Regions from separate parts of the Streptomyces sp. NPDC005648 genome, predicted to be linked through region 1. Evidence: riboswitches for the same ligand, from Rfam matches in the RefSeq annotation. Region 1 holds a riboswitch; each other region holds the start of a gene.
The links. A riboswitch is a leader RNA that binds a small molecule or an ion and turns the genes downstream of it on or off. The one in region 1 is predicted to bind S-adenosylmethionine.
Positions count from the first base shown of each region.

Region 2: it holds a riboswitch for S-adenosylmethionine, as region 1 does, so the genes downstream of both, ABZT17_RS04090 (amino acid ABC transporter permease) here and ABZT17_RS36815 (putative leader peptide) in region 1, are expected to answer to the same signal.
Region 3: it holds a riboswitch for S-adenosylmethionine, as region 1 does, so the genes downstream of both, thrC (threonine synthase) here and ABZT17_RS36815 (putative leader peptide) in region 1, are expected to answer to the same signal.

Region 1 is NZ_JBEXCS010000095.1:8,157-14,443, reverse strand. It holds gene ABZT17_RS36830 (ABC transporter permease) at 1-796, opposite strand, end outside; gene ABZT17_RS36825 (ABC transporter permease) at 793-1,752, opposite strand; gene ABZT17_RS36820 (ABC transporter substrate-binding protein) at 1,756-3,339, opposite strand; gene ABZT17_RS36815 (putative leader peptide) at 3,594-3,710, opposite strand; SAM riboswitch class IV at 3,742-3,855, opposite strand; gene ABZT17_RS36810 (FHA domain-containing protein) at 4,009-4,968, shown strand; gene ABZT17_RS36805 (hypothetical protein) at 4,983-5,375, shown strand; gene ABZT17_RS36800 (DUF6479 family protein) at 5,591-5,953, opposite strand; gene ABZT17_RS36795 (ferredoxin) at 6,025-6,287, shown strand, end outside.
Region 2 is NZ_JBEXCS010000005.1:55-6,341, forward strand. It holds gene ABZT17_RS04075 (AAA family ATPase) at 1-54, shown strand, start outside; gene ABZT17_RS04080 (putative leader peptide) at 215-328, shown strand; gene ABZT17_RS04085 (glutathione S-transferase C-terminal domain-containing protein) at 459-1,322, shown strand; SAM riboswitch class IV at 1,388-1,496, shown strand; gene ABZT17_RS04090 (amino acid ABC transporter permease) at 1,837-2,817, shown strand; gene ABZT17_RS04095 (amino acid ABC transporter ATP-binding protein) at 2,814-3,611, shown strand; gene ABZT17_RS04100 (ABC transporter substrate-binding protein) at 3,679-4,707, shown strand; gene ABZT17_RS04105 (GNAT family N-acetyltransferase) at 4,794-5,555, shown strand; gene ABZT17_RS04110 (putative leader peptide) at 5,606-5,692, shown strand; gene ABZT17_RS04115 (LLM class flavin-dependent oxidoreductase) at 5,766-6,287, shown strand, end outside.
Region 3 is NZ_JBEXCS010000028.1:33,263-39,549, reverse strand. It holds gene ABZT17_RS18350 (MoaD/ThiS family protein) at 1-274, opposite strand, end outside; gene thrC (threonine synthase) at 271-1,563, opposite strand; SAM riboswitch class I at 1,582-1,737, opposite strand; gene ABZT17_RS18340 (glucosyl-3-phosphoglycerate synthase) at 1,866-2,810, shown strand; gene ABZT17_RS18335 (trehalose-6-phosphate synthase) at 2,906-4,366, shown strand; gene otsB (trehalose-phosphatase) at 4,380-5,225, opposite strand; gene ABZT17_RS18325 (DUF3263 domain-containing protein) at 5,235-5,471, opposite strand; gene ABZT17_RS18320 (extracellular solute-binding protein) at 5,523-6,287, opposite strand, start outside.

The sequences.
Region 1 (6,287 bases):
ACGTCCCCCATTCCGGGGCCGGTGGCGGGGCGCCGTAGCCGAGGAAGCTCAGTGCCGACACGGCCAGGATCGAGGCGCCGAAGTCCAGCGTGGCCAGGACGATCACCGGCCCTGCGGCGTTCGGCAGGACGTGCCGCCCCAGCACCGAGTACCAGCGGGCCCCACCGGCGCGGGACGCCTCGACGAACACCGCCTGCCGTACCCGCAGGACCTCGGCGCGCGCCACCCGCGCGAAGGAGGCGACGCTGGCGATGCCGACCGCGACCGCCACCTTCACCGTCCCGTACCCGAGCGCGGTGACGAGGGCCAGCGACAGGAACAGCGCGGGGATGGCGAGGAGGACGTCGACGAAACGCATCAGCACGTCGTCCACCCAGCGGCCCACGAACCCGGCGACCACGCCGAGCAGTCCGCCGACCACGAATGCGACCAGGACCGCGATCAGGGTTGCCTTGAGAGAGAGTTGGGCGCCGTGGACCACCCGGGAGAACACATCGCGGCCCAGTTCGTCCGTGCCGAACCAGTGACCGCCGCTCGGCCCGCCGAAGTTCTCCGACGGCACACCCCTGAGCGGGTCCTGCGAGGTGAACAGGTCCGGCCAGAACGAGGCCAGCACCACCAGCACGACGACGACGGCCGACAGCAGCAGACCGGGGCGGCGCAGCACGAACCGCAGCACCTGCCGTACGTCGGCACGACGGCCCGGTGCCGCGGGCGGTCCGGCCTCGACCGGCCGGGCGAGACCGAGGGCGGTCTCGGCCCGGTCGGCCGGTTCGTCGACAAGGCTCTGACTCATGCGAAGCTCGCCCTCCTGTCCGAGGCCACCACGATCCGCGGGTCGAGCAGCGGATAGACGAGGTCGACGAGCAGATTCGTCGCCACGAAGATCAGCGCCCCGAACACCACCACGCCCTGGACGAGCGGGATGTCCTGGGCGGTGACCGCGGCCGCGGTCACCCGGCCCAGCCCGTCGCGGGAGAACACCGTCTCGACGACCACCGAACCGGCGATCAGTTGCCCGACCAGCAGGCCCACCACGGTCAGCGCGGGCAGCGACGCGTTGCGCAGCGCGTGCCGCAGATGCACCCGCCAGCGGCCCGCGCCCTTGGCCCGCGCGGTCTCCACGTAGGCCTGGTCCAGCGCGGTGAGCAGGCTCTTGGCCAGCACCTGCGCCACCTGCGCGCCGGTCGGGACCGCCAACGTCAGCGCGGGCAGCACCAGACCTCGCAGCCCGTCGTTGCCGAACGCCGGGAACCAGTGCAGCCGGAAGGAGAACGCCTCGACGAGCAGCAGCCCCACCCAGAAGGTCGGGACCGACACCCCCAGCGGGGGCAGCGACAGCAGGAGCTGCCGCAGCCACCGCTGCGAGGTGTACGTCGCCACCACCGCGAGACCGCCGCCGAGCAGCACCGCCAACAGCAGTGCGGCGCTCGTCAGTTGGAGCGTCTGCGGCAGCGCGTCGGCCAGGGTGGAGGTCACCGGGCGGCCGGTGGAGATGGCGTCGCCGAAGTCCCCGCGCACCGCCCGGCCGAGATACTCGGCGTACTGCACCAGCACCGGCTTGTCGAAGCCGTACTCGTGCCGCAGCGCGGCCAGCCGGGCCGGGTCGACGTCTCCCGAGTCCATCCCGGCACCGGCCATCGCGGTGACCGGGTCACCGGGCAGGAAGTCCAGCACCAGGAACGACAGTGTGTACGCCGCCCACAGCACCCCGACCGCCTGCGCCAGCCGTTTGATCACATAGCGGCGCATGCGTTAGCCGATCCAGGTGTCGTGCAGCTGGATACGGCTGCCCGAGTCGAACTCGAGGTCGTGCACCTTCTTCGACACGGCCAGCTGGGTCTGGAGCTCCACCACCGGCACGTCGTACGCGTTCTGCACGATCACCTTCTGCGCCTCGGCCACCAACTGCGCACGCTTGGCGGAGTCCGTGGTCGCGGCCTGCCCGGAGAGCGCGGTGTCCAGCGAACTGGCGGGCAGGCGGTAGAAGTTGGCCAGCTGGGAGGAGAACGAGCTGCGCAGGATGTCCGGGTCGGAGCGGGTCACATTGCTCCACACCAGGTCGAAGTTCCCGCCCTGGAGGGTGGTGGCGAACTCGCTGACCTGACCCTGCTTGAGCACCACGTCGATCCCGACGGCCTTCAGCTGCTGCTGGACCAGCTCCAGCGCGGGCTGGTTGGTGGCCGCGTTGGGGAACCAGCTGATGGTCAGGCTGAGCTTCTTGCCGTCCTTGGTGCGGACACCGCCGCTGCCCGCCTTCCAACCGTCCGCTTCCAGCAGGGACTTCGCCTTGGCCGCGTCGAAGGCGAGGTCGGAGGAGAGGTCGGTGTAGTCGGGCGTGGTGTGCGCCAGGACGCTGGTGGCCGGTCGGGTGCCGGTCGGGAACACGGTGTCGGCGATCTGCTTGCGGTCGATGGCCGCCAGGATCGCCTGACGGACCTTGACGTCCTTGAGCAGCGGTCGCGAGTTGTTGACCCCGAGGCCGAACACCACACCGGGGTTGGCCCGGCGCAGGAGGGTGACCTGACCGCCCTTCAGCGCCGCCTCATTGGCCTTGCCGACGCTGCTGATCGCGTCCACCTGCCCGGACTGGAGGCTGCCGGCCCGGACGCCCGCCTCGGGCACGACCTTGAAGACCAGCTTGTCCAGGTAGGCCTCGCCCTTCTTGGTCCACAGCGAGGAGCCCCAGTCGTAGCCGGCGCGCCTGGCGAGCGTGATCGACTGGTTCTGGACGTACTGCTTCAGCACGAACGGCCCGGAGCCGATCACACCGTCGCTGCACTTCTGCTGCGGGCTCTTCTGCACGCTCGCCGACGACTCGATGCCCAGCGAGTGGGTCGAAGTCGCCTGGAGGAACTGGGCGTTGGGCTGCTTGAAGGTCACCCTGACGGTGAGCGGGTCGACCACGGCGGTGTTCTGGACGCCGCTCAGGAAGCCCTGCGCGAGGACACCCAGCGGACCGAGCTTCGGGATCGCGTCGAAGTTGTCCTTGACCACCTGCGCGGTCAGCTCGGAGCCGTCGCTGAAGGTGACACCGGACCGCAGATGGAACGTGAAGGCCGTCGCGTTCGCGTTGATGTCCCAGCTCTTGGCCAGCCACGGCACGATCTTGCCGGTCTTCGGGTCCTGGTCGGTCAGGGAGTCCACGGTCTGGCGCACCGAGTAGATGCTCTCGTTGCTACCGACCTGCTGCGGGTCCACGCAGCCGGCGTCGGAACCCACCGCGAAGGTCAGCGTGCCACCGGACTTCGGCCGGCCGCTTCCGCCGCCGGAGCCGTCGCCGCTCGAACCGCAGGCGGTCAGCAGGACGCTGGTGGTCACAAGGGCGGCCAGGGGCACCCATCGGGAGGTTCCGAAGGCTGTTCGGAAGGCGGGGCGGGAGAGTCTGGGAGCGGGGAGTGCGGTCACGGAGGGGTTTCTCCTACTCGTGTCACCAGGCACGGGGCCGTACGAGGCAGCCGTGCGTGGACGTGCGGCCCCGCCCGGATCGGAACCGGGTACGGGGGAGCGCTGTGCAGACGGAGGTCAGGGGAAGAAGCCACCCGGAGCGGTGGCGGGGGAAAAAGCGCGAGGGCCGAGGGTGGCCCGGGTCGTCAGGCCTGACAGAGGCAGCTGGTCGAGCGCTTCAGATCGATGTGGCGTCGGCGCGAGAGCCGGGAGAACGCCGTGGCGTCGGCGAAGGAGGCGGGCAGGTCACCACGGTGCCGCATACCGTTCCTCCCCGTCTCCGGCCCCCACGGGGCCACGCGCTTGCGGGAGTCGTCGGTGATCCCGCCGGGCTTTCACCTGGAGCACCCCACCGCGCGGGAGGGTTGCCGGTCAGCGAGCCAGGGCTTGACGCTGACACTCAATGCCGATCGTGATGCTACGGAGCGTTCTTGTCGTACGTCAATGCCGGACCCCGGCGCCGGGACGCTGTGGCAGGGCGGGGCCGATCGGCTTTTACTGGAAGGAGAGGATCACCGGGACAGACAACCGAATCGTTTCGCGAAGGCAGGAGGTCGTGCCATGGACCCGCCTCTGCGAGAGCGCGACCTACCGCACCTCGTGGTCGACCGCCCGGACCGGCTGCGCGGCCGGGTCTTCGTCCTGGACGACCGGCCGATGCTGGTCGGGCGGGACTCCGACTGCCAGATCCAGGTGGCCGATCCCGGCGTCAGCCGACGGCACGCGGTGGTGTGGCGGGCCTCGGGCCGGACCACCGTCGAGGATCTCTCCTCCACCAACGGCACCATGCTGAACGGCCGCCCGGTGTTCGGGCAGCAGGTGCTGCACTCGGGCGACGTACTGGACTTCGGGCCCTTGGAGGTCCATTACGAAGAGCTGCGCGCCGCCGACCGGACCGTTCAGACCCCGAGGCCCGGAGCCGGCGGCACCGCGCGCGGCACCTCGGACACCATGCCGGGCTGGAGCCCCGCCCCCGAGCCCGAGCCCGGGCCCACGCCTTACGGCGCTCCGGCCGCGGGGCCGCCACCCCCGTACCCGCCGGGTCGCTCGGCACCGCGGGAGGCCGGCCGTACGCCGCCCGGCGGCGAGCGGCGGTTCGACATCGGGGCGCAGCAGGCCGACCGGCTGAGCAATGTCGCAGGCGACCAGTACAACTACGTCCAGCAGGCGCAGCGCGAGAGCTTTTTCAAGGAGATCGCCGCGACCCGTACCAGGGCGCGGCACCTGATCATTCTCGGCTTCCTGTTCTTTCTGGTCGGAAGCGGGATGTACGGCTGGGTGATCATTCGGTTCATCGCCAGGACCGACGACGACGTCTCGTCGGGGAGTTCGAGCTTCGGCTCCTCCTCGGAGCTGCTCGGACCGAAGGTGGCCGGGGTGCCGGTAGGGGCGGTCGGATTCGCGTTGGCGGCCATCGGGTCGGTTCTGACGCTCATCGGGATCGTTCTGCACATCGTGACGACGTCCCGGCGCCGCCGCTTCGAGGATGCCGAGCGGCAGGCGTCCTGGCGGCAGCGGTGAGGAGATGGGGAGCCATGGCCTTCAACATCGGAAACCAGCAGGGCGGCGTGGTCAACAACGTCGCCGGGAACCAGACCGTTCACGGTGACCAGTCGGCCGTCTTCACGGCGGGCGGTCAGGAGGTGCGCGGTCTGGTCCGGGAACTGAGGGCGTCGATCGAGCAGACGCCGTTGCCGCCGGCGATCGAGCCCGAGGTCCGGGCCGAGCTGGACTCCCTGGACGTGGAGGCCGCCCGGCCGGAGCCGGACCGGGAGGCGGTGGCGGGCCGACTCGGCCGGATCACCCGCCTGCTGTCCTCTGCGGGTGCGCTGGCCACGGCCGGCGCCGGGCTGATCGGACCGCTCGGAGCGCTCGCGGGCTGGCTCGGCGCACTCGGCCAGCCGATCCTGCGGCTGATCGCGGGTTGACGGGGGGAGACGGAGGTCGACGCGAAGCAACGGCAGGTCGTGGGTGGCGCCGAGCCGTTCGCCGGACGCAAGCCGTTCGTCGAACGCAAGCCGCTCGCCGGGCGCAACCCGGCGACGAGCCGGGCGCAACCCGGCGACGAGCCGGGCGCAACCCGGCGACGATACGGGTCGTCGAGAGGCAGAGCCTGGAGGACCACAGGCCCACCGCCGCCTCGTCAGCGGCCGCCCGATCCGCCGCTGCCGAACGAGCCACTGCTTCCGTCGCTCCAGCGCGGACGTTCCCTGGACGGGGCCGAACGGGTCGGTGAATTGCCGTGGCCGGGGAGTTCGTGCGGGGTGAGCCGGCGGTCGCCGCGCGGCACCTCGTCGGGTTCGCGGCTCTCCAGGACTTCGCGGACCGGACCCTCGTCCGGCATCCGGGGCTGTTCCTCGGGGCGCGGCGGTGCGGGCTCGCGGCGGCGGATGCGGGCGCCCAGCACGAAGGCGCCGATCAGCACGGCCACGATCACCACACCGGCCGCGACGAGTCCCAGCGCGGCGGCGCTGCCGGCGGCGAAAACCATCGATGCGCTGTTCATGGCGTGCGAGTACCCGGGGCCTCGGTCCGAACACCGTGTTTGACGCGAGAGGCACCGGCTACCCGGACCGCGTGACTACGACGACATCCCAGCAGGAGCTCTTCCGGTTCCTGGAGGACCGGTTCACGTGCGCACAGGCGTGTACCGAGTGTGCGCGGGCGTGTGCCCTGCGCGCGAGCCTCGTGGACCCCGAGGGTACGGAAGAGCAGGAACTCGTACGGCGCAAGGGCATCATGTGCGCGGAGGTGTGCGACGCGACCTGCCGTGTGCTGTCCGAGCAGAACCGCCTGGACGAGGACGGCATCCGTATCCAGGTGGAGTGGTGCCGCACCGT
Region 2 (6,287 bases), on a different contig from region 1:
ATGACGTCCAACATCGGCTCCGAGGCACCCCTGTCCTGTCCGGAGGCCCGCTGACCGGGAGGGGGCATCGCATGTGACGGAAGTGACACGTGTGACCCATGGGGGGAGTGGCCGTCCACCGGGCTGTCCGCGATGCGGGACGGCCCTCTTGACGCCGCCCCGACCTCGATCGACACTCCAGTTGGGGAATCCTAGTGAACAGGTAGGGAAAAGCATGAGGCGCCTTGAACCGGTCACCGTACGAGCGGGCCGTTCGCCTCTCCTTCTCACCTCCCGCCGTCATATCGACCTGCAGCGCGTCTGCAGCGCGATCCGGTTCCAGGGCTGAGCCGCGCCCATCCCGCGCCGACGGCGTCCCCGTGACGTTCACCCGTCCGGCGCGCACCGGGTGAGCCCTGCTCCCTCGCCCGACGTCGCTTCCGCCGCGTGTACGTCCGCGCCCGCTCCCGGGGAGAGTCATGACCGTCACACCGCTGGCCGCCCACGCGTCCAACAGGCCCACGCCCGCCTTCCGGGGGCGTATCGGCCGGGACGCGCGCAGTGGCCACTACGCCGTTCCGGGCCGTTACCGGCTCCATCTGTCGACCGCGTGTCCCGACGGTCTGCGCATCGCCGTCGTGCACAGCCTGCTCGGGCTGGACACGGTGTGTCCGGCGACCTTCCTGTCCGCCGTCCCCGACTGTCCCGAGGGCGGCCACTCGGCCCTGCGTCCGCTGTACGAGGCGAGCGCGCACCGCTACACCGGCCCGGCCAAGGCGCCGGTGCTCAGCGACGACTGGTCCGGACGGATCGTCAGCACCCACGCCCCGGACATCATGCGCGACCTCGCCCGCCGGTTCGGCGGCGACCGCCTCTCGCTCTACCCGTGCGGCGCGGAGTCGGAGATCGAGGCGGTCGAGCGGATGTGCGCGGAGGGCATCGAACAGGCGGCGCAGCGGGCCGGATCGGTCGGCGGGGAGCCAGTGGTATGTCACACAGCACTGGACACACTGCTGGAAACCCTCGGTGCCCTCGAACGCTGGCTCGACGGGCGCACGTACATGATCCGCGACGAACTCACCGCCGCGGACGTCGAGTTGTGGACCGCGCTGGTCCAGCTCGACACCGTGCACCGCAACCACCTGGACGCCTCCGCCGTGCAGCGCATCGCCGGCCATCCCACCCTGTGGGCCTACGCCCGGCGTCTGGCCGCCCACCCGGCCTTCGGTGCCCACCTCGACCTCGACGGCATCGCCCGCCGCCACCACGCCCGCTGCCAGGGGCTGGAGGCCGCCGGAGCCGCCGTCCAGATCCTGGACTGGGCGGCCCACGCCGCCTGTTAGCCGTTCCACCTGGTGGACCGGCGTTGACATCCGTTCGGGCAGTTGTCTTAATTGCCACTCAGAACGGTCATGAGTGTCAGCGACAAGCCCTGGCTTGCTGACCGGCAACCCTCGCGCCGCGGTGGGGTGCCCCAGGTGACGACCGGACCGACGACGTTTCGGTAAGCGCGAGGCCCACAAGGGCCGGAAGAGTGACGGTGACGCCATGTACGCAGCCCCCAGGACGGCCGTACGCCGCCCTCAGGGCTGCGTACGGTGGCACATGAACCTGCTCGTCGCCGATCGCAGCGTCGACCTTCTCCGCGTGAACAGCGCACTGTGTACCGCACCGGGCCGTGCCCGCTGTCGGGGCTGACACCTCCCCTCAGCCCCGCACCCCCTGACCGACACCGCCCGAGCGGTGTGCCGTCGCCCTCCCCGCCCCCGGTGCCCCCGCGAACCCGTGCGCTGAACCAGCCGTAGCAGCGTGCGTCCGACGTGGTCTCCGGGACGTCCGACTCCGCCGGAGCCCACCATGAGTGAACCCCCTGGCACCGCTGTGTCCCTCGCCGAGGCACCGCCCGCCGACGCCCCGTCAACACCCCTGGCGGCACAGCGAGTTCTGCCGCTGCGCCGTCCCGGCCGGTGGATCGCCACCGCCGTGGTCGTGGTCCTCCTGGCCCAGTTCGTGCACGGGCTGGTGACCAACCCCTTCTACCAGTGGGACCGCTGGGGTTACTGGTTCCTGCGCCCCACCATCCTCGACGGCCTGCTGATCACCCTCCAAGTCACCGCCTACAGCGCCGTGTTGGGACTCCTCGGCGGTGTACTGCTCGCCCTGGCCCGGCTGTCGAGGAGCCCGGTGCTGCGCGCGGTCAGCTGGACCTACGTCTGGGCGCTGCGCTCGATCCCGCTCATCGTGGTGCTGATCTTCCTCTACAACTTCAGTGCCCTGTACAAGACGTTGAGCGTCGGCATCCCCTTCGGGCCGGCCTTCTTCTCCTTCGACGAGTCGAGACTCGCCACCGACATGGTCGTGGCCGTCATCGGCCTCAGCCTCAACGAGGCCGCCTACGCGGCCGAGGTGGTACGCGGCGGCATCCTCTCCGTCGACCAGGGCCAGCACGAGGCGGCCGCGGCGCTCGGCCTGCCGAAGGGCTACCAGTTCCGGAGAATCGTCTTCCCGCAGGCGCTGCGCTCGATCATCCCCAACTACGTCAACCAGCTCATCGGCCTGATCAAGGGCACCTCACTGGTCTTCTACGTCTCCCTGCTCGACCTGTTCGGCTCCGCGCAGACCATGGGCTCCACCTACCCCGGCGACATCGTGCCGCTGCTGCTGGTCGTCACCGTCTGGTACCTGATCCTGACCAGCGTCGTCTCCGTCATCCAGTTCTACGTCGAGCGGCACTACGCCCGCGGTGCCACCCGCAGCCTGCCGCCGACACCGCTGCAGAAGCTCCGCACGGGTCTCACCGACCTGCGGGCCCGCATCCGCCGGGAGGCCGCCGTATGACCGCCGACACGCTCAACGCCCTGGCGGACGTCGAGGCCGCCACGGTCGAGGTGCACGACGTGCACAAGTGGTACGGCACCCACCGGGTACTGGACGGCGTCGACCTGACCGTCCGCCCCGGCGAGGTCACCGTGATCCTCGGCCCCTCCGGGTCCGGCAAGTCGACCCTGCTGCGGGTCATCAACCACCTGGAGAAGCCCGAGATCGGCCACGTCAGCATCAACGGCGAGCTGATCGGCGTGAAGCGCCACGGCGAGCGGCTGAAGGAACTCAGCGAGCGGGCCATCCTCACCCAGCGTGGCCGGATCGGCTTCGTCTTCCAGAACTTCAACCTCTTTCCGCATCTGACCGTCCTGGACAACGTGGCCGCGGCCCCCGTCGCCACCGGCCGCCTCGGCAGGGCCGAGGCCCAGGACCTCGCCCGCGAACTCCTCGACCGGGTCGGCCTCGCCGACAAGGCCGGCGCCTACCCGCGCCAGCTCTCCGGCGGTCAGCAGCAGCGCGTCGCCATCGCCCGTGCCCTCGCCCTGCGCCCGGGTGTCATCCTCTTCGACGAGCCCACCTCCGCGCTCGACCCCGAGCTCGTCGGCGAAGTCCTCGCCGTCATCAAGGACCTGGCGTCCACCGGCACCACGCTCGTCATCGTCACCCACGAGATCGGTTTCGCCCGCGAGATCGCCGACCGGGTCGTGTTCATCGACGGCGGACGGATCGTCGAGCAGGGCACGCCCGCCGAAGTCCTCGAACGACCGCGGCACGAGCGCACCAGGGACTTCCTCAGCAAGGTCCTCTGACCGCCGCCGCACCCCCGACCTCCCCCCACGCCACTCCTCTCTCATCACTCAGCGACAAGGAACGGCCATGTCTACCCACTTCACCCGACGCAGCCTGATACGCGGCATCACCGCGGCGACCGCCGTCGCCTCCCTGGCCACCGGGCTCGCCGCCTGCGGTGGCAACAGCGACGCGGCCACCTCCACCGACTCCGCCGCCAAGACCGGCGAGGTCGTCGTCGGCCAGGTCTCCAACGGCGCCGCCAAGCAGACCTCCATCAAGGTCTCCGAGGTCAAGTCCATCAGCGCCGAGCTGCCCGCCGCCTTCAAGAAGAGCGGCAAGCTGGAGATCGGCATCGGCGCCCTGCCGGCCGGCTTCCCGCCGCTGGCCTACGTGGGCAGCGACCAGAAGACCCTCACCGGCGCGGAGCCCGACTTCGGCCGCCTGGTCGCCGCGGTCCTCGGCCTCAAGCCCGAGGTGAAGAACTCCACCTGGGAGAACCTCTTCGTCGGCATCGACAGCGGCAAGGTCGACGTGGCCTTCTCCAACGTCACCGACACCGAGGAGCGCAAGAAGAAGTACGAGTTCGCCTCCTACCGGCAGGACAACCTCGCCTTCACGGTGCCGCAGAAGAGCACCTGGAACTTCGACGGCAACTACGAGAACCTCGCCGGCAAGACGGTCTCCGTGGGCTCCGGCACCAACCAGGAGAAGATCCTCCTGGAGTGGAAGGCCAAGCTGGCCAAGGAGGGCAAGAAGCTCAACGTCAAGTACTTCCAGGACAGCAACAGCACCTACCTGGCCCTGTCCAGCGGGAAGATCGACGCCTACTTCGGCCCCAACCCCGGTATCGCCTACCACAACCGCCAGGTCGCCAACACGCCCAACGCCACACGTACCGCGGGTACCTACTCCGGCGCCGGCGCGAGCCTGCAGGGCCTGATCGCGGCCACCGCTAAGAAGGACAGCGGCCTCGCCAAGCCCCTCGCCGACGCCATCAACTACCTGATCAAGAACGGCCAGTACGCCGAGTGGCTCAAGGCGTACAACCTCTCCAACGAGGCCGTCGCCAAGTCCGAGGTCAACCCGCCCGGACTGCCGCTCGACAACTCCTGACCACCGCGCCCCGGGGACTCCGCCGCCGCTCCGCGGTGGAGTCCCCGCGCCGGACACCCGAGCCGCACACCGGAGACCGCCACACCATGTCCGTCATCGCCCTCGACGCCGCCTCCTCGCACCTCCTGGACAACCCCGCCTGGGCCGCGCTGACCGGCCCGCACGCCCGCTTCGCCGAACTCCCCCACTCTCGAATTCGCTCGAGCGGGGGGACCCCCATCGCCCACGCCGTCCGCTACCAGCAGGACGTGGCCCCTTTCCACGCCCTCTCCGACGAGGACGACCCGCGCGCCTGGGCCGACCTCGCCGCACTCGTCGGCCCCGGCGGCACCGCCGCGGTGCGGGGCGTGACCGAGGCGGCCGAGGGTTGGGAGATCGTGCGCACAGGGCACGGCGTCCAGCTCGTGGACACCGCCCTGCGTGCCGAGCCCGACCCCGAGGCCGTACGGCTCGGCCCCGACGACGTGCCCGAGATCCTCGACCTGGTCGCCCGCACCGAGCCGGGCCCCTATCTGCCCCGCACCGTCGAACTGGGCACCTACCTCGGCATCCGCCACGAGGGGCGGCTGATCGCCCTGGCCGGTGAGCGACTGCACCCGCCGGGCTGGACGGAGATCAGCGCCGTGTGCACCGACCCCGCCCACCGCGGCCGGGGCCTGGCCACCCGTCTGGTCCGCGCGGTCGCCGCCGGCATCAAGGAGCGCGGCGAACGCCCCTTCCTGCACGCCGCGGCCACCAACGCGGACGCGATCCGGCTGTACGAGTCGATCGGGTTCACTCTGCGCCGCCATACCGTCTTCTCGCTCGTCCGGAACACCGGAGCGGCCGTCCTGGAAGAAACGGCATAGCCGTGCGGTTGTCCTTGTCGAAGGTGATGTATCGAGTGGAGGTGGGCCCGATGACACGTGTACGGCGTGCCGTCCGCCTCCACACCCGGCCCCACATCGACCTCCAGCGCGTGGCCGGCGCCCTCTGTTGCTCCTGACCCGTTTCCCCTCCGCCGGCCCACCTCCTCGCGGCCCCGGCGATCTCGTACGGACCTCCAGGAAGGCACCCTCGTGTCCTCGACTCCCTCTTCACATCTGCACCTCGCCGTGGCCCTCGACGGCACCGGCTGGCACCCCGCCTCCTGGCGCGAGCAGGTTGCCCGCCCCCGGGAACTGTTCACCGCCGGATACTGGGCCGACCAGGTCGCCGAGGCCGAGCGCGGGCTGCTCGACTTCGTCACCCTGGAGGACGGACTCGGCCTCCAGTCCTCGGACTACGGCGAGTTGGACGGCCGTACCGACCAGGTGCGCGGCCGTCTGGACGCCGTACTGATCGCGTCCCGTATCGCGCCCCTCAGCCGGCACATCGGCCTGGTGCCGACGGCAATCGTGACCCACACCGAGCCGTTCCACATCTCCAAGGCGATCGCCACCCTTGACTACGTGAGCACCGGCCGGGCCGGTCTGCGGGTCCAGATCTCCGCCCGACCGCATGAGGCCGACCACTTCGGCCGCCGCACCTTCCCGCCGATCGACCTGCGCGAACTGCAGAGCCCGGCCGGACAGGAACGGCTCACCGACCTCTTCGACGAG
Region 3 (6,287 bases), on a different contig from region 1:
AGCCGCCGGCGACGGCCGGGATGATCGACACGCCCGCACCGTCCGGGGTGGCCGTCTCCAGCCCCTGCTCGAACCGCACGTCGTCGTCGTTGACGTACACGTTGACGAACCGGCGCAGCTTGCCCTGGTCGTCGAGGACGCGCGCGGCGATACCGGTGTGGTTCTTCTCCAGGTCGGCGATGACCTCGGCGAGGGTCCCGCCCTCGGCGGTCACCTCGGCCTGTCCGCCGGTGTAGGTACGCAGGATGGTCGGAATGCGGACGGAAACGCTCATGATGCGAGGCCAGCCTCTCGGAAGGAGTCGAGGTTCGGACGGATGGTCGCGGTCAGGCCGGTGTCGGAGGCCACCGCGTCCAGGGTCTTGAGGCCGTCGCCGGTGTTCAGCACGACCGTGGTCAGGGTCGGGTCGAGGAGACCGTTCTCGATCAGCTTCTTGGTGACACCCACCGTCACGCCACCCGCCGTCTCGGCGAAGATGCCCTCGGTGCGGGCCAGCAGCTTGATCGCCTCGACGACCTGCTCGTCGTCGACGTCCTCCACCGCGCCGCCGGTGCGACGGGCGATGTCCAGGACGTACGGTCCGTCCGCCGGGTTGCCGATGGCCAGCGACTTGGCGATGGTGTTCGGCTTCTGCGGGCGGACCACGTCGTGCCCGGCCTTGTAGGCCACGGACACCGGCGAGCAGCCCTCCGCCTGGGCGCCGAAGATCTTGTACGGCCTGTCCTCGACGAGCCCGAGCTTGATCAGCTCCTGCAGCCCCTTGTCGATCTTCGTGAGCTGCGACCCGGAGGCGATCGGCACCACCAGCTGGTCGGGCAGCTTCCAGCCCAGCTGCTCGCAGATCTCGTAGGCCAGGGTCTTGGACCCCTCCGCGTAGTAGGGCCGCAGGTTGACGTTGACGAAGCCCCAGCCCTCGCCGGCCGGGTCGCCGATCAGCTCGGAGCAGAAGCGGTTCACGTCGTCGTAGTTGCCCTCGATACCGACGAGCTCGCCGCCGTAGACCGCGGCCATGACGACCTTGCCCTGCTCCAGGTCGTGCGGGATGAAGACGCAGGAGCGGAAGCCGGCCCGCGCGGCGGCGGCGCCGACCGCGCCCGCGAGGTTGCCGGTGGAGGAGCAGGAGAGGGTGGTGAAGCCGAAGGCACGCGCGGCCTCGATGGCCTGGGCGACGACCCGGTCCTTGAAGGAGTGCGTCGGGTTGCCGGAGTCGTCCTTCACGTACAGACCGCCGGTGACGCCGAGCTCACGGGCGAGATTGTCGGCCTTGACCAGCTTGGTCCAGCCGGGGTTGATGTTCGGCTTGTCGGCCACGTCCGCCGGGACGGGCAGCAGCGGCGCGTAACGCCAGATGTTCGAAGGTCCCGCCTCGATCTGCTTGCGGAGCTCCTCGGTGTCGTATGCCGAGAAGTCGTACGCGATCTCGAGCGGGCCGAAACACTCCTCGCAGGCGAAGACCGGACCGAGCGGTACCCGGTGACCGCATTCGCGGCAGCTCAGTGCCGCGGCGGGTCCGAGGTCGACGGTCGTGGAGTCCGTGGTGCTTGCAACAGTCTGCGCAGCCATGTGAGGCGAGGCCCTTTCTCCTCATCTTCCTCACGACGCATCTCGCCGTGAGACGGATTTGGCACCTTCCCTAGCCGGGAGCCTCGCGGAACGATCAGCATTGATCTACGAGAGCCGACTGGAGGGTTGCCGGGGCTTCATCGGGCCGTATCCCTCTGCCCCTCTGGATGAGCGGTATTCGGTTGTCGGTTCAATGACCTCGGACATGCGATGGTCATCGACGTTGTTCAAGACTGTAACCGAAGGCCAGGAGAGTTGAGAGAGTCGTCCGAACCGCGAGACACAAGTGAGGAGCCGCCTACGTGCTGGAAGAAGTCGAGCGCTGGCTGAGCACCCGCTCCTGGTCCGTCACCGATCGCCCGCTCCACCAGATCCTGGCCGCGAAACAACGCTCCGGCCAGTCGGTCTCCGTCGTCCTGCCCGCGCTCAACGAGGAGGAGACGGTCGGCGACATCGTCGCCGTCATCCGCCATGACCTGATGCAGCAGGTGCCGCTGGTCGACGAGATCGTCGTCGTCGACTCCGGGTCCACCGACCGTACGTCCGAGGTCGCCTCGGCGGCCGGCGCGCGGGTCGTCCACCGCGACGACATCCTGCCCCGGCTCCCGGCCGTCCCCGGCAAGGGCGAGGTCCTGTGGCGCTCGCTGCTCGTCACCACCGGGGACATCGTCTGCTTCATCGACGCGGACCTGAAGGAGTTCTCCTCCGACTTCGTCTCCGGGATCGTCGGCCCGCTGCTCACCGACCCCGGGATCGACCTGGTCAAGGGCATGTACGACCGCCCGCTCGGCGGCGCGAGAGGCCAGGGCGGCCGGGTCACCGAGCTCATGGCGCGCCCGCTGCTCAACATGCACTGGCCGCAGCTGGCCGGTTTCGTCCAGCCCCTCGGCGGTGAGTACGCGGCCCGCCGCTCCCTGCTGGAACAGCTGCCGTTCCCCGTCGGCTACGGCGTCGAGCTCGGCATGCTGATCGACGCGCTGCATCTGGTCGGCCTCGACGCGCTCGCCCAGGTCGACGTCGGCGTGCGCAAGCACCGGCACCAGGACGGACAGGCGCTGGGCCGGATGGCCGCGGCGATCTACCGCACGGCCCAGCTGAGGCTGGCCCGCGGACATCTCATCCGTCCCTCCCTCACCCAGTTCGAACGGGGCGAGGACGGCTTCGAGCCGCGCACCTACTCCGTGGACACCGAGGAGCGGCCGCCGATGGCGGAGATCGCGGAGTACGCCTCCCGTAAGGTCGCCTGATCTCCGCACGGAGGGGTCTCACCCGCTGTATACGGCGCACCCGCAGAGCGCAACCAAACGTTTGAGCGTTTACGGGCCGGGCTAGGTTGAGGCGTATGGCTTCCACGCACGGTGCTGTCCATCAGGTGCTGGTCGCGTCCAACCGCGGCCCGGTCTCGTACGTCGTCCAGGAGGACGGCTCGCTGACCGCCAAGCGCGGCGGCGGCGGGCTGGTCTCCGGTCTCTCCGCGATCGGGCCGGACGCGGGCGCGCTGTGGGTGTGCTCGGCGCTCAGCGACGGCGACCGCGAGGCGGTGCGGCGCGGGATCGGCGAGGACGGCGTGCGGATGCTGGACATCCCGGCCGATGTGCACGCGGACGCGTACAACGGCGTCGCGAACTCGGTCCTCTGGTTCGTCCACCACATGCTGTACCAGACACCGCTGGAGCCGGTCTTCGACGCGGAGTTCCGCCGGCAGTGGGAGTCGTACGAGGCCTACAACCGGGCCTTCGCCGAGGCGCTGGCCGAGGAGGCGGGCGACGGGGCGGCGGTCCTGGTGCAGGACTACCACCTGTGTCTCGTCCCCGGCATGCTGCGGGAGCTCCGCCCCGACCTGCGGATCGGGCACTTCTCGCACACACCGTGGGCGCCCGCGGAGTACTTCGCCCTGCTGCCCGACGACATCCGCAGGCAGCTGGTCCTGGGCATGCTCGGCGCGGACCGCCTGGGTTTCCTGACCCACCGGTGGCGGTCGGCCTTCGTCTCCTGCGTCCAGGCGACGGACGTCGAAGCGGTTACCCGGATGGCCCTGTCCGGGGTGCCCGAGGCCTTCCAGCACGTCCCCGGCTGGAAGGGGCCCGGGCACCGGACCTGGCTCGGCGTCCACGGCCTCGGCGCCGACGCGGAGTTCCTGCACGCGCGCTCGCACGAGGCGGACGTCGAGGAGCGTATGCGGGCCCTGCGCGAGGAGATCGGCGCGGGCCGCAAGGCGATCGTGCGGGTGGACCGGACCGAGCTGTCCAAGAACATCGTGCGCGGGCTGCTGGCGTACCGGCAGCTCCTCGACGACCACCCGGAGTGGCGCGAGCGGGTCGCGCACGTGGCCTTCGCCTACCCCTCCCGTCAGGACCTCGCCGTCTACCGGGACTACACGGCGGAGGTGCAGCGCCTCGCGGAGGAGATCAACTCCCAGTACGGTACGGCGACCTGGACCCCGGTCGTGCTGCACGTCAAGGACGACTTCGCACGCTCCCTGGCGGCCTACCGGCTGGCCGACGTGGCACTGGTCAACCCGATCCGGGACGGTATGAACCTGGTCGCGAAGGAGATGCCGGTCGTCTCCGACGAGGGGTGCGCGCTGGTGCTGTCGCGGGAGGCGGGGGCGTTCGAGGAGCTGGGCAAGGACGCGGTCGTGGTCAACCCGTACGACGTGGTGGAAACGGCGCGGGCGCTGCACGCGGCGCTGAGCATGCCGGTGGAGGAGAGGGCCGAGCGGACGAAGCGACTCGCTGCCGCGGCGACGGCGCTGCCTCCGGCGCAGTGGTTCCTCGACCAGCTGGAGGCGTTGCGGAGCTGACCCGCAGGGGAGCTCACCTCAGCTGTGCTGCCAGCCCCCGCAGCAGCCCCACCACCCCCGCCGGCCCCTCCACCACCAGGTCCGCGCGCTCCCGCAGCTCCGTCACCTCGTCGCTGCCGCTGCACACCAGCAGGCCCGGGACGCCGTCGGAGCGGAGTTTCTCCACAGCGGCGAAGGCGGGGAGGTCGCCGAGGTCGTCGCCGGCGTAGAGGACCGCCGTCGCGTGGATCTCGCGGACGTGGTCCACGAGGGCCACGCCCTTGTCCATGCCCGGCGGGCGCAGCTCCAGGACCATACGGCCGGGCTCGACGATCAGGCCGTGGCGGGTGGCGAGGTCGGTGAGGGGTTCGCGGAGGGCGTCGAAGGCGGCCTGGGGGTCGGTGGCGCGGCGGGTGTGGACGGCGACCGCGCGCCCCTTCTCCTCGATCCACGTGCCCTGCCAGGCTCCGATCCGGTCCAGGAAGCCGGGGAGTTCGGCGCGCACGGCGGCGACCCCGGGGTGCGGGGCGGGGGCGCTGACCTCGCCGCTGACCGCGTCCCAGCGCTCGGCGCCGTAGTGCCCGAGGACGACCAGGTGTTCCAGGCCGGCGACCCCCGCGAAGCCTCCGTGCCGGACGGCGACCCCGGCCGGACGGCCGGTGACGACCGCCACGGAGGCCACCTTCGGCGCGAGGCCCGCCAGCGCGGGAACCGCCTCCGGGTGGGCCCGGGCCTGCTCGGGGTCCGGCACGATCGGGGCGAGGGTCCCGTCGAAGTCGAAGGCGAGCACCGACTTCGCGGGGTTCGCGAGGATGGCGGCGAGTCCGTCCCGCCCGGCCCGGGTGGACGGCACCGGCAGACGATCCGTAGGGCTTCCCATAAGGCGACCCTAACGCTCCCCCCGCCGCTGCTCCCGCACTCTTCTCAGCCTGTTCACGGTGACCGGATCATGAGCGAGCGCCCGCTCGTCGTCCAGCAGGGCGTTCAGCAACTGGTAGTAGCGGACCGGGGCCAGCCCCAGCTCCTCCCGTATCGCCCGCTCCTTCAGGCCGGGGCCCGGGAAACCCCGGCGCTCCAGTGCGAGCACGGCCCGCTCGCGCTCCCCCAGCTGCTGCTCCTCGTCCATGTCAGAACCGTAGCCCCCGCCACTGACAGTCACCCCACAGCCGCTGAAGGCCTAGTCCGCGCTCTCCGCCGACGAGGCCGCGTCCTGCAGCTGCCCGAGCGTCGCCGCCGGGCTTCCGCCCGGGGCGACCGCCTGGCCTATCCGCTTCTTCACCGCGGCGCTCACGTCCGCCCACGACATCTTGTCCACGGGATACATCTCGGACCGGGGCAGCTCGTCGAGGAACGGCTTGAGGTCGGCGTCCTCGGCGTCCGAACCCATCGCCTCGGAGGCCGAGTTGGTGACCGGCAACAGGTCGTACTCGTGCGAGAAGGCGAGGACGTTCTTCCGGTCGTAGACGAAGTCGAGGAAGTCGCCGATCTGCTGGGCGTGGCCGTTCTTCTTGAAGGCCATCATCCAGTCGGCCACGCCCAGCGCGGTCCTGCTCCGCCCGTCGACGCCCGGCATCGGCACCATGCCGAACTTCACGCCCTTCCTCGCGGCGATCTTCATCAGCGAGGGATGGCCGTTGAGCATGCCCACCTCACCGTCGGCGAAGGCGGTGAACGCGGCGGCGCGGTTGAGCCGGCCCGGTGCGACCGGACCGGTGAGGCCCTTGTCGACCAGGTCGTTCTTCAGCCAGTCGAAGGTGGCGACGTTCTCCGTGGAGTCGATGCCGTAGGTGCCGACGGCGTCCGTGTAGCCGCCCCCTCCGCTGAGCATCCACTGCATGGTCTCGGCCTGCGCCTCCTCGGAGCCGAGCGGCAGCGCGTACGGGTACTTCACGCCCCGTTCCTTGAGCACCTGGGCGTCGGCGGCGAGCTGCTTCCAGGTCTT